Regions from separate parts of the Brevibacillus nitrificans genome, predicted to be linked through region 2. Evidence: riboswitches for the same ligand, from Rfam matches in the RefSeq annotation. Region 2 holds a riboswitch; each other region holds the start of a gene.
What was found. A riboswitch is a leader RNA that binds a small molecule or an ion and turns the genes downstream of it on or off. The one in region 2 is predicted to bind thiamine pyrophosphate.
Positions count from the first base shown of each region.

Region 1: linked by a shared signal. The riboswitch ahead of thiC (phosphomethylpyrimidine synthase ThiC) and the one ahead of thiO (glycine oxidase ThiO) in region 2 are both predicted to bind thiamine pyrophosphate.
Region 3: linked by a shared signal. The riboswitch ahead of thiS (sulfur carrier protein ThiS) and the one ahead of thiO (glycine oxidase ThiO) in region 2 are both predicted to bind thiamine pyrophosphate.

Region 1 covers NZ_RHHU01000003.1:151,034-155,314, forward strand. Annotated here, with positions in the region: gene EDM59_RS02625 (glycosyl hydrolase family 18 protein) at 1-499, shown strand, start outside; gene EDM59_RS30910 (hypothetical protein) at 573-743, opposite strand; gene thiC (phosphomethylpyrimidine synthase ThiC) at 768-2,528, opposite strand; TPP riboswitch at 2,680-2,791, opposite strand; gene EDM59_RS02635 (cation diffusion facilitator family transporter) at 3,046-3,933, shown strand; gene ku (non-homologous end joining protein Ku) at 3,982-4,281, opposite strand, start outside.
Region 2 covers NZ_RHHU01000011.1:149,702-153,982, reverse strand. Annotated here, with positions in the region: gene EDM59_RS18735 (efflux RND transporter periplasmic adaptor subunit) at 1-519, opposite strand, end outside; partial or broken gene EDM59_RS18730 (glucose-6-phosphate isomerase) at 716-2,065, shown strand; gene EDM59_RS31705 (excisionase family DNA-binding protein) at 2,060-2,305, shown strand; TPP riboswitch at 2,376-2,488, shown strand; gene thiO (glycine oxidase ThiO) at 2,587-3,690, shown strand; gene EDM59_RS18720 (LSm family protein) at 3,806-4,281, shown strand, end outside.
Region 3 covers NZ_RHHU01000003.1:505,583-509,863, forward strand. Annotated here, with positions in the region: gene EDM59_RS04380 (50S ribosomal protein L7ae) at 1-116, shown strand, start outside; gene EDM59_RS04385 (DUF2203 domain-containing protein) at 138-524, opposite strand; gene EDM59_RS04390 (alanyl-tRNA editing protein) at 631-1,839, shown strand; gene kapB (kinase-associated lipoprotein KapB) at 1,879-2,256, shown strand; TPP riboswitch at 2,304-2,414, shown strand; gene thiS (sulfur carrier protein ThiS) at 2,663-2,866, shown strand; gene EDM59_RS04405 (thiazole synthase) at 2,872-3,642, shown strand; gene EDM59_RS04410 (acetylornithine deacetylase) at 3,635-4,281, shown strand, end outside.

The DNA.
Region 1 (4,281 bases), on a different contig from region 2:
GCAGGAGCAGGATAAAACGCTGCGGATCGTACTGGAACCACGGACGCCGATTGAAACTCTTTCGCTGCCAGAGGGGCCGGTCTATGTTATGATGGCCTACAATCTGCACGGCTTGCAAAGCGATCCTGGACCAAAGGCAGACCGCTCCTTTATTACGGAGCTTACGACTCGGATGAAGGTGGTTCCGGGCGAAAAAGTGATTGCCTTGTCAGCGGGTGGCTTTGACTGGGCTGAAAATGGAGAGGCTGCTGCTGTCACGGAAAAGCAGGCTGCCGAGCTCGCGAAATCCAGTCTGGAAATGCCGCGAAGAGATAACGCCAGCGGCAGTATCCACTTCCAGTATGTCGACCAGAACAAACAAAAGCATACGGTCTGGTACGCGGATGAAACCACTCTCCAGACATGGGCAGAGATCGTATCCGGTGAAGGCTATCGCAGCATCGCGTTGTGGCGGCTAGGTGAGCTGGGAAGCAAAAGCGTTCGGTTTATGAACGAGTGATGGACAAAGCAAGGTAACGATAAGACCGAAGAGAGCTGCTCTTCGGTCTTTTTGCTGTCTTTTTTATTCCCTATTAATAGTAGAGACTCTCCGTCAAAAGACACTTCACGCAGGTGCGGGACAGTGGTGTCTCCTGAAACTGGTGGGCACAATTTTTTTGCAAAGCAAGGAGCTTACGCTGGTACTCACGGGTGAGCTCCTGCAAACGCTGGATTTCATCGCGGAGCTGGATAGCCTGATCCATAGAAACGTACCTCCTTTTTGGGTGCTAGGTGTACAGCCGATTTCCTTGGGAGCGAAACTGCTCGGCTTTTTCCTTCATCCCGATTTCCAGTGCGTTTTCCTCCTTCAGTTGCTTTTCTTGCGCATAGGCCCGGATGTCCTGCGTAATTTTCATGCTGCAAAATTTGGGACCGCACATTGAGCAAAAATGAGCAGATTTCGCCCCCTCAAAGGGAAGCGTCTCATCATGGTACTCCCTGGCACGCTCAGGGTCGAGAGAGAGGTTGAACTGATCGACCCAGCGAAATTCAAAGCGGGCCTTGGACAAGGCGTCATCTCGCTCTTTGGCTCGCGGATGTCCCTTCGCCAGATCAGCAGCGTGGGCGGCGATTTTGTACGCGATCAGCCCGTTTCGCACGTCCTCCTTGTTTGGCAGCCCCAGATGTTCTTTCGGGGTGACGTAGCACAGCATGGCTGTACCAAACCAACCGATCATGGCAGCGCCGATAGCTGATGTGATGTGGTCATAGCCAGGTGCTATATCTGTCGTCAAAGGCCCTAATGTGTAGAAGGGAGCTTCGTGGCATAGCGTCAGCTGCTTTTCCATGTTCTCCTTGATTTGATGCATAGGGACGTGGCCGGGGCCTTCAATCATCACTTGAACATCGTATTTCCATGCGATTCGAGTCAGCTCTCCTAAGGTTTCCAGCTCTGCAAACTGCGCCTCGTCATTCGCGTCGGCGATGGAGCCTGGGCGCAGCCCGTCTCCTAAGGACACAGCGATATCGTATGCCTGCAAGATCTCGCAAATTTCTTCAAAGTGCGTATAGAGGAAATTCTCTTCATGGTGAGCGAGGCACCAGGCAGCGAGGATGGAGCCCCCTCGAGAAACGATGCCGGTTACACGCTTGGCAGTAAGAGGGATATAGCGCAGCAGCGCCCCGGCGTGGATCGTAAAGTAGTCCACCCCTTGCTCGGCCTGTTCGATCAAGGTATCCCGATAGATCTCCCAGGTAAGATCCTCCGCCTTTCCCTTTACCTTCTCCAGTGCCTGATAGATCGGAACCGTGCCGACTGGCACCGGGCAGTTGCGGATGATCCATTCACGGGTCGTATGAATGTGAGAGCCGGTTGACAGATCCATGATCGTATCAGCACCCCAGCGAACTGCCCAAATCATTTTTTCCACTTCCTCTCCGATGGAAGAAGTGACTGCGGAGGTGCCGATGTTTGCATTCACCTTCACATGAAAGCTGCGGCCGATGATCATGGGTTCACTTTCAGGGTGATTGATGTTGACGGGAAGAATGGCACGACCGTGGGCAATCTCTTCTCGGACAAACTCGGGATCGACTCCTTCACGAAGGGCCACGAACTCCATTTCGGGTGTTACAATCCCTTCCTTCGCGTATCGAAGCTGTGTGACGACACGGCCCGGACGAGCACGCAGGGGCAGCTGTTTCTCCCGGGGGGAGCTGTCGTGATTGTAGCTGTCGTCCAATAGCGGCAGAGGACGTCCCTGATAAGCTTCCGTATCCTGGCGGGATTGAACCCAAGCGGCACGGATCGGCGGGAGTCCTTTTTGGATGTCCGGAATATAATCATCAGCTGTGTAAGGACCACTGGTGTCATAGACAGGGATGGGCGGATTGGGAGTTTCTGTGTGGATCCCTTTTGTGGGATGCTGGGAAATCTCCCTCATGGGAACGAGAATGTCAGGGGTGCTGCCTTGCAAATACATTTTGCGGCTTCCAGGAAAAGCGGATACGGGGGAGATGGAGAAGGGGGATTTGCTGGTTCTGGACATAATAAAACCTCCTTGTCATGGTTGCAAACAGCGCGAACCCGGGAGGCGGAAAGAATCCCTGCGCCACGAAAAAGCGCCGCATGAGTGCATGCGACGCCAGACGCGAGAGAAGAAAAGATACGGGTATCCTAAAGATACACGATATCTGATCGTGTCGTTTATGACAATTCCTCCGCTGGCATTACCCAGTTCAGGTTCAACGGTCGATGGCACAATAGCCATCCTCTCAGCCTGGTAACTCCCAAGCTCCCGTGCTGTTATTCATTTTGGTTTTTGGTTGCAAGGACAGCATACCTGTTTTTGGATGCTTGCGCAAGTGTGAACAGGGAAAAAAAGATTGCGGCTGCGCAACACATTTTCCCCCTCCCTATAGTCGTGACTCGGACTAAAACTGTTTCTGTAGACCCACACGAAGTGCGTCTGATACGATGAAGTTCGGAAAAAGCTAGCAAGTGTACTTGTTCTTCTTATTCCTATCCGATGTAGTCGACAACAGAGATTTTAGAGGTGATGGCGTGTGGATGTGTATTCGAATATTAAACAAGGGGAACGCGGGGCGTGGGTCAGTATTTTTGCCTATATTTTTTGCTCCGTTTTAAAGATAGCGATTGCGGTCATGGCTAGCTCCGAAGCTTTGATGGCTGACGGGTTGAACAACTCAACCGATGTCGTGGCATCCATTGCGGTACTGATTGGCTTGAAAATTGCCCGCAAACCACCTGACCAGGATCATCCCTATGGCCATTTCCGGGCAGAGACGATTTCCGCACTTGTCGCATCATTTATTATGCTATTCGTTGGGATCCAGGTGGTTACGGACGCGGTTCCCACCTTCCTCGACCCGAATCACTCCGCTCCTAGCATGCTGGCGGGCTGGACAGCTCTTTTCACAGCGGTCATTATGTTTGGTGTTTATCGTTACAACCGGTCATTGGCTGAGAGAACGAACAGCCAGGCGCTGATGGCGGCCGCCGCCGATAATCGCTCGGACGCGTTGGTCAGCATTGGGACATTCGTCGGTGTAGCAGGTGCCCAATTTCATCTGAACTGGCTGGATCCTTTGGCGGCGTTTGTTGTTGGGCTGATCATCCTGAAAACGGCTTGGGACATCTTCCGGGACTGTACACACCGGTTGACGGACGGCTTCGATCAGGATCTGCTGGAACAACTGCGCGAGACAATCTCCGGGATTACCGGGGTTGAAGACGTCGGGGACATTAAGGCCCGTTACTTGGGAAGCAGTGTGCTTGTCGATGTCGTGATCCACGTCGATCCGGACTTGAATGTCGTAGAGAGCCATTCCATTACGGAGAAGATCGAGGAGCGTATGAAAAAGGTCCACAAGATCAATACCGTTCACATCCACATTGAGCCGATCGTGCAGCAAAAGCTCGTACAGAGATAGCCAAAAAACCTGTCCGTAGGAGGACAGGTTTTTTTGTGCAGATGGCAGTCATACCGTCGTTTTTTTCCGACGCAACGTCTTCGTAGTCGAACCAGGGGCTGGGCTTTCTCCGGCTGCCTGTTTGATTGGTGTGGCGGCTTCCCTGGTGTTCGTCGCTGTTCGTTTCCGCCCGGTTTTTTGCTGCGCTTTTTCCGGTGTGGGCTCAGCCTCCAGTTTAATGGGGCCTCCTCCATTGCTGGCGGTAACCTCGAGGCTTTCCTTTAGAGCCTGCATCAAGTCGATGACATTCGTGCGAGGAACGGCCGGTGAGGTCGCGATTTCCTGTCCCTCGAGCTTTTTCTCGATCAT
Region 2 (4,281 bases):
AGAATCCACAGCGGATTTTGCTTTGTCCAGCTCTTGGGAAGTGGAAGCCCCTGAGGTGTGCAGCTGGCTGATGCGATCGTATTCGCGCTTGGCAGTATCGTACTCTCTCTGTGCTTGCGACAATCGTTCACGCTCTTGTGCGACTTCCTCCGGTTCACTGCCAGCCTGAACCTTTGCCAGATTGGCTTTTGCCAGCTCGAGCTGGGCCTCCAGGTCCAAGATGCGGCTCTCTACATCGGTCGTATCGATTTTTCCGATGACCTGGCCCTTTTTCACCTTGTCGCCTTCTTTGACGGAAAATTCGCGCAACGTACCTGTGACGTTCACAAACAGCTTTTGCTTGTCTTCTACGGTGACGACCCCCGACGTCAAAATCCGGCTTTCCAGTGCTGATTTGGTCGCAGCTCCGATGTTTACGGGCAGACCCATTGCCTGTTTGGAGCCCATCATGTTGAAACCGACGACTCCGACAACCAGTACGGCTGCCACGGAACCGATGATCCACCAGCGTTTTTTCATGATCATTTTCTCCTTGGTTTTTTCCATTTCTGTTATTTCGTTACCCGAAGACTTGTACGGAATCTGTAGAAAAAGGTAACACACGTGACGAAACGTTCATATTTTGGTCACATTTTGCTATGTTTTGACGGAAAGTACTTTCTGCGGATTTTGCGTGATAAGATAAGGGAGGAAGAACGTTCCTGGGAGGGGAGCCATGAACCAAGCGATCCGATTTGATTACTCCAATGCTCTTGCTTTTGTCAGGCCACATGAATGGGAGCTGCTCGCTCCAGCGATTGGACAAGCGCATGAGATGCTGCACAAAAAGACAGGACCAGGCAGAGATTTTCTCGGGTGGGTGGATCTGCCCGAACAGTATGATCGTGGTGAATACAAGCGGATTCAGAGAGCAGCAACACGTATTCAGTCTGATTCAGATGTGCTTTTGGTGATTGGAATCGGTGGTTCTTATTTGGGGGCAAAGGCGGTACTGGACATTTTGGGACACAGCTTTTACAATCTGCTGCCCAAGGCGAAGCGGCGCGCCCCGGAAATCTATTTTGTCGGGAACAATATTAGTCCCGTCTACATCTCCCATTTGCTGGACGTCCTGGATGGCAAAGACGTGTCGATCAACGTTATTTCCAAATCAGGCACGACTACAGAGCCTGCGATCGCGTTTCGCTTGCTTCGCGACTGGCTGGTCAAGAAGTACGGACCGGAGGGGTCGAAGAAGCGCATTTACATCACGACCGATCGGGCGCGTGGTTCGCTCAAAAAACTGGCGGATGAGCAAGGCTACGAAAGCTTTGTCATTCCTGATGACATCGGTGGCAGGTATTCGGTACTGACTGCAGTCGGATTGCTTCCCATCGCGGTGAGCGGAGCCAATCTGGACGCACTCATGCAGGGAGCAGCCGATGCCCGTGCGCGGTACTTGAAGCAGGATTTGGAAGAAAACCCGTGCTACCAGTATGCCGCGATCCGCAACGCCCTGTATCGCAAGGGCAAGACCGTGGAGCTGTTGGTCAGCTACGAGCCGCAATTCCGCTATTTCTCTGAATGGTGGAAGCAGCTCTTTGGCGAATCAGAGGGCAAGGATGGGAAAGGGATCTTTCCTGCCTCGGCGGAGTTTTCAACCGATTTGCACTCGATGGGTCAGTACATACAGGATGGCATGCGGACGTTGTTTGAGACCGTCATTTCCGTAAAAACTCCCGTTGTCGATGTGACCGTTCAGGAGGATCCCACTGATGTGGATGGATTGAACTTCCTCTCGGGCAAGCAGATGGGGTTTGTCAATAAAAAGGCTTTCGAAGGAACGGTACTGGCTCATGTAGATGGCGGGGTACCGAATCTTTTGGTGGAAATACCAGAAGCAAACGCCTATCATTTGGGCGGACTGATCTACTTTTTTGAAAAAGCGTGCGGGATCAGCGGCTATTTGCTGGGCGTCAATCCGTTTGATCAGCCAGGGGTGGAGGCTTACAAAGCCAATATGTTTGCCTTGCTGGGCAAGCCTGGCTACGAACGGCAGAAAGCGGAACTGGAGGCTAGATTGAAAGAGAACAAGACGTACTTGACCGTTGCCGAAACAGCTGAATATTTGGAGCTTCCGGTGACGTTCATTTTGGAAAAGATCAAGGAAGGGCGGATTCGGGCCGTCCACGATGGCAATGAATATCTGATTAACAAGGATCAGTTCAAGCACCACTTGGAGGAAATGCGCAGATTGCGCGAGTGGGAGGAAGCTGCTCTCCACGAGCCGATCCCGGATAGCTACGATGTGAAGGACGAGGACTAATCATTCTGTTTTCCTACTTGTCAGATCGGCAAAAAGAGGTCTATACTGGTCAAAGAAAATGACATAACGTGAAAGCAACTTGGGGAGTCCTTCATGCGGGGCTGAGAGGATGGCAGCGACGACCATCGACCCATTGCACCTGATCCGGATCATGCCGGCGCAGGGAAGTGGTTGCGAGCGAACAGCGCTTGGCTTTTTGTCGTATGCGTATGAGCCCACCTTTTCCTGTGAGGGAATCGGTGGGCTTTTTGCCTATGGACAGGAGAGAGGGAGAGAAAAAGATGAGTGATTGTCTGGTAGTCGGCGGAGGAATTATAGGGCTTAGTCTGGCGTATGAGCTGTCTCGGCGGGGGATGGCCGTCACGCTGGTAGAGCAGGGAGAATGGGGCGGGCAAGCATCCTCGGCAGCAGCGGGCATGCTGGCGCCCTTGAAAGAATTTTCTGTGCCTGGCCCGATGGTGGAGCTTGGGATGGAGTCGTTGCGCTTGTATCCACAGTGGGCGCAGGAGCTGGAGGAGCATACGGCTGGCGATGTCCAGCTGAGTCTGGAAGGCCTCGTTACCGTTGCCATGGACGATGCAGAGAGTGAACAGCTTCGTGCCAAATATCTGTGGCAAAAGGAAGCCGGGTATGATGTTCACTGGATGGGCGCCAAAGAGCTTCTAGTAGTGGAGCCGCTTTTGACAGATCGCGTGCAGGCGGGCATTTACTCGCCAGGAGAAGGTCATATCAACAATCGGCTGTTGCTGCGATCCCTCGTGACTGCCTGCAAAATCCAGGGGGTTGCGCTTTTGTCTGGTTGTGTGGTCAAAGGGATCGCTGTAAAAGCGGGTCGTGTGATCGGTGTAGAGACGACCTCGGGACCTATCCGTGCAGATCATACCATCGTTGCTTCCGGTGCGTGGGCAGGGATCATGCTGGAAATGCTCGATTTGGCTATTCCGGTGAGGCCGGTACGCGGTCAGATCGCAGCCGTGTCCTCTGTAGGCATTCCTTTGCGTACTGTGATTTTCGGGACATCGGGATACATTACACCGAAGAAGGACGGAAAGATCGTCATCGGAGCCACAGAGGACGAAAGCGGTTTTCAGCGGGAAGTTACGCTGGCTGGACTGGCAAGTGTCCTGAACGGCGTCATGCCGTACGTGCCTGCCCTGCACGCGGCAGCGTTTCTGGAGGCATGGGGAGGGCTTCGTCCAGCGACAGCAGACGGCAAGCCTTTGCTCGGACCTGTGCCTGGCTGGGAGGGGCTCTCGCTTGCAGGTGGACACTTTCGAAACGGCATACTGCTGTCGCCAGTCACCGCGATACGCATGGCCGATTACCTGGAGAGCGGACAGTCAGAGGGGCTCGAGCCCTTCCTGCCCAGTCGGTTCCTTTCGTGATCCACTTTAGAGCTGCCTTTCGATAAATTGGGCTAGTCTTGTATGGAAAACGGTACACCTCCCCATGGGCTCTTGTATATGGTAATAAAGAAACACCAGAAGGGGAGGAGTTTCCATGCAGTCTGAGGATGACAAAAACCTTTATCAGGTTGACTTTCAGACAGTCAGCATGATTAAGGATATACGCCATAATGTGCACAACGTAATCAAGGAGCATTTGGAGAAAAAGGTGCGCATTGAAGCGATCGACGGCCAAGTATTCGAAGGCGTGATCGTGGATTTCGATGATCAAAACGTGTATGTCGAAGTGGAGGATCCGGAAGCAGAGATAGATGAGCTGGAGGTAGAAGAGGTAGCCAGCAGGCAGCCATGGGGAGGCGACTTTGGCGGTGGTTATCCAGAGTGGACCTCCTATGGTGGATACGGCGGCGGCTTCAACCCGTACGGTGATGTAAGTCCATTCCATGGCGGGTATCCTCCGTCTCAGGGGTTCGGACCGTTTGGCAGCAGCAGCAATCCCTATGGGCAGATGAATCCCTACGGACAGATGAATCCCTACGGACAGATGAATCCTTATGGACAAATGAATCC
Region 3 (4,281 bases), on a different contig from region 2:
CCGAGCTGTCGCAAGAAAGACTGAACGAGCTGTTCCACCTGCTGAAAAAGTATGATTTGGCGACACCGGAAGAGCGGGCTAGACGTGAAGAACAAATGGAGCTGCTGCTGGGCTAGAAGGTGGCGCAAGAAGCTGATTTACTCAAGCTTCTTGCGACCCTGAAAGCCTTCATGCAATCCGTGGTAGTGAGTGATCTCACTTTCTCCCTCGCGCCAGCACAGGAGGACTTCTTCGCCATTGATCATCGCCGGGAAATCAAACAAGCCGATATCGACATCTTTCACTTGAACGCCTTTTTCTAGAAGACGTGTGATACGCATCTTGGCTTCCATTTCCATAAATTCCAGGCGGCATTCAACGGCAAAGAGCTCGCTCTCATCCACGGGCAAAAGCTTTTTCACTTCTTCGCGCTGTTGATAGAGCTTATAGAAAGTGCGTTTGGCTTCCTGCATAAAGGAAAGCTCTGCGCGTACATAGGGCAGCAGTTCATTGGCTTCCTCGGGAGTAAAATACTTTTTGGACAAAAGAAACACCTCCTACTTATCTATTATACTAGCAACCCCGTACGGGAGAAAATGGCGGAAGCAGCGCAAATGTGTTTTTGCTTCTTGCGGTAAGGAGTCAGGGAAAATGAAGGACAGACTGTATTACCAGGATGCCTATGTGAAAACATTTACGGCTGAAGTAACGAAGCGAGGCGTGGAAGAAAACGGCACGCCCTATGTGGTATTGAGTCAGACTGCTTTTTATCCGACTGGTGGTGGACAGCCATCCGATCATGGTCATCTTGGTGAAACGCGTGTCATCGATGTAGAGGAAGTAGACGGAGAAGTCCGTCATCGCTTAGCATCCCCCATCCCGGAAGAAATGGTGCAGCTCGAAGGCAGCATCGACTGGGAACGTCGATTTGACCATATGCAGCAGCATGCCGGTCAGCACATTTTGTCGGCATCTTTCCTGGAGGTAGTGGGAGCGGAGACCGTTGCTTTTCATTTGGGAAAAGAACGAGTCACGATCGATGTAAGACTCGATGAGCTGACCCCAGAGGTATGGGAAGCAGTCGAGCAGCGTGCCAACCAGATTGTTCTGGAAAATCGGCCGATTTCCGCCCGTTTTGTAGACGACGAAGAGCTGGCGACATTGCCGCTGAAAAAGCAGCCGACCGTTACTGAAAACATCCGTGTCGTGATCATTCCCGATTTTGATTACAATCCATGTGGGGGGACACACCCTGCACATACCGGTGAAGTGGGCATGATCAAAATTTTGGGATGGGAGCGTCATCGGGGCAATATTCGGCTGGAATTTATTTGCGGCTGGCGAGCCTTGCGAGATTATACGAGAAAACAGGCCATGGTGCGGGAGGTCTCGAAGCTGCTCATGACCAGTGATGCTGAGCTTATAGCGCAAGCAGAAAGACTGGTCGCCGAGCGTGACACAATGAAGCAAAGCTTGCTGGAAAAAGAGCGTCAACTGCTTGAAGTGGAGGTGCGTCAGTATCTCGCTCAAGCGGATCAGCTGGGAGGCGTACGGCTTTTGGAGATAGCCTTTAGCGACCGCTCGATCCAGCAGCTGCAGCAATTTGCTCATCAAGCTGTAGCACAAGCTCCGGACGTTGTGTGCCTGCTGGCAGCGACAGGTGAAAAGCTGCAGCTTGTCTTTGCCCGTGGCGCAGAGGTTGACGTGGCAGTCAATCAGCTGATCAAGGATACCCTGCCTTTGATCGACGGAAAAGGCGGAGGGAATGCGGCTATGGCACAAGGCGGCGGTCAGCCAAACCGACCGGTGCACGAAGTCCTTGACCATGCAAAGCAGCTGTTGAAGGCAGCTTTGTCCTAAAAGATCACGAAAGAAATAACAGAGGAGGATGATCGCGCCATGATGTGGAATCCGGGTGATATCGTACGCGTCACGCAAAAGACTGGGGAATACATTACGGAAGTTCTCGAGAACCATGATTCCAAGCTGCTCGTAAAGGTACTGGCTGTCACCAAGTTCCCGACCCAGGGTGACTTGCATACATCGTTTGAGGTCGACGTACCTTTGTTTCATCAACGCCCAGCGCTGTCGTACCAGGAAAAGTTCATGTGCCCAAGCAATGCCGTGATGCGGTATAACGGAGCGATTCCTGACTACAAGGAATCGGTGCGGATTGCGATGGAACGAGAGATGGAGAAATTGAAGAAAATGTCCCTGTGGGCGCAGCGCTGTCTGGTGGAGCTGGAAGCGATGCACAAGGAAACCTTTACAAAATAGAAATAGAGTGATACTGTAAGAATCGAAAGCACGACAAATGAATAAGAACACTACCAAGCGGGGGCCGAGCATAGTTGGCTGAGATTGTAACGAACGTGTTACTGACCGTTGAACCTGAACTGGGTCATGCCAGCGGAGGAAGAGGTATAACGAATCGTTATGAACCAAAACCATCCACGGCGGATGGTTTTTTTTGTAAACTATCTGCGTGATGATTAGGGAAACGGCTTCTTCTGTTTTGACTGGATGATTTCCAGCGACGGGAGGAGCCGTTTTTTAACGTAAAGGAATTTATAAGCGTTTCCGTTTATGAATTCCGGAGCGCATGAAAACTTTCCGCTAAAACGCGGTCGCTCCTCCTTGAACACGCCTCGATTGAGGATTTCTTACGGATAGGAGGAATACGATGGTCGTAGTTCTGAATGGGAAAAAGGTGGAGCTGGCTGATGATGTCCAGAATGTACGCGCACTGCTCGCGTCCTATCAGCTGCAGGAGAAGATCGTAGTCGTGGAGCAAAACGGGGAAATCATCGACCGCTCCCGCTATGAGGAAGCACCGATTATGGATGGAGATCGTATTGAAATCGTTCACTTTGTTGGAGGAGGATGATCCTGATGGATACATGGAAAATTGGACCGTACGAGTTTCGCTCCCGCTTGCTCTTGGGAACGGGTAAGTTTGCTGATTTGGAAACACAAGGCAAGGCAGTCGAGGTATCAGAGGCAGAGATTCTCACTTTTGCCATTCGTCGACTGAATTTGGAAAATCCACACGAGCCTAACTTTTTGGAACAGCTCGACCTGAAAAAATTCACGCTGCTGCCGAATACAGCAGGGGCATACACGGCGGAAGAGGCTGTGCGTATCGCTCGCCTGGCGAAAGCATCTGGCTTGTGCGACATGATCAAGGTCGAAGTTATCGGCGATCCCAAAACATTGCTGCCAGATCCAATCGGCACACTGGAGGCATCCAAAATTTTGGTGGAGGAAGGCTTCATCGTCTTGACTTACACCAACGATGACCCGATTCTTGCGCGCCGTTTGCAGGAAGCAGGCGTTCACGCAGTGATGCCGGGAGCTTCTCCGATCGGTTCCGGTCAAGGGATCGTGCATGAAAACAACCTGCGCTTCATTATCGAGGATGCAAAAGTACCAATCATCGTCGACGCGGGCATCGGTGCGCCAGCGGATTGCGCAAAAGCCATGGAGCTTGGCGCGGATGGCGTGCTTTTAAATACCGCAGTAGCGCTGGCAGACAATCCGGTGCTGATGGCAGAAGCGATGAAGCTGGGCGTGGAAGCGGGTCGAAAAGGCTTTTTGGCAGGACGCATCGCGAAAAAACGCTACGCTTCGGCAAGCAGCCCAACAGAAGGGATGATTGAGTAGCGTGAGCGGGGTACGTGCAGCAGTCGAGGCAATCGCCAGTCGACAAGAGGAGTTGTTTGACCTGCTGGGCCACCTGGTTTCGTACCCGACAGTCAGCCCGCCTGCACGAAATAGTGAGCAGGCGCAGAGCTTGATTGTGAAAGAATTGCAGGGGCTGGGCTTTGCAATCGATCGCTGGCCAGTGTTTCCTGGCGATGACAATGTGGTGGGCACGCTCAAAGGTTCTGCGTCCGCGACTGCGAACAGCTTGATCATAAACGGGCATATCGACGTAGCAGAGGTCGGAGATGATGCGGGCTGGACGTATCCGCCGTTTGCTTTGACGAAAGGAAAGGACGGCCGTTGGTATGGACGCGGAGTAGCTGATATGAAAGGTGGTATAGCCGCCAGCCTATTTGCGATCAAAATGCTTCGCGAACACGGCGTAGAGCTGAGGGGCGATCTGCTGTTCCAGTCGGTCATCGGGGAAGAAGCCGGTGAAGCGGGCACGCTGGCTGCCATCGAGAGAGGCTATCAGGCTGACTACGCGGTGGTCGTGGATACAAGCGACCTGCATATGCAAGGGCAGGGCGGTGTCATCACGGGCTGGATTACGATCGAAAGCCCGACGACCTTGCACGACGGGATGCGGGCAAAAAC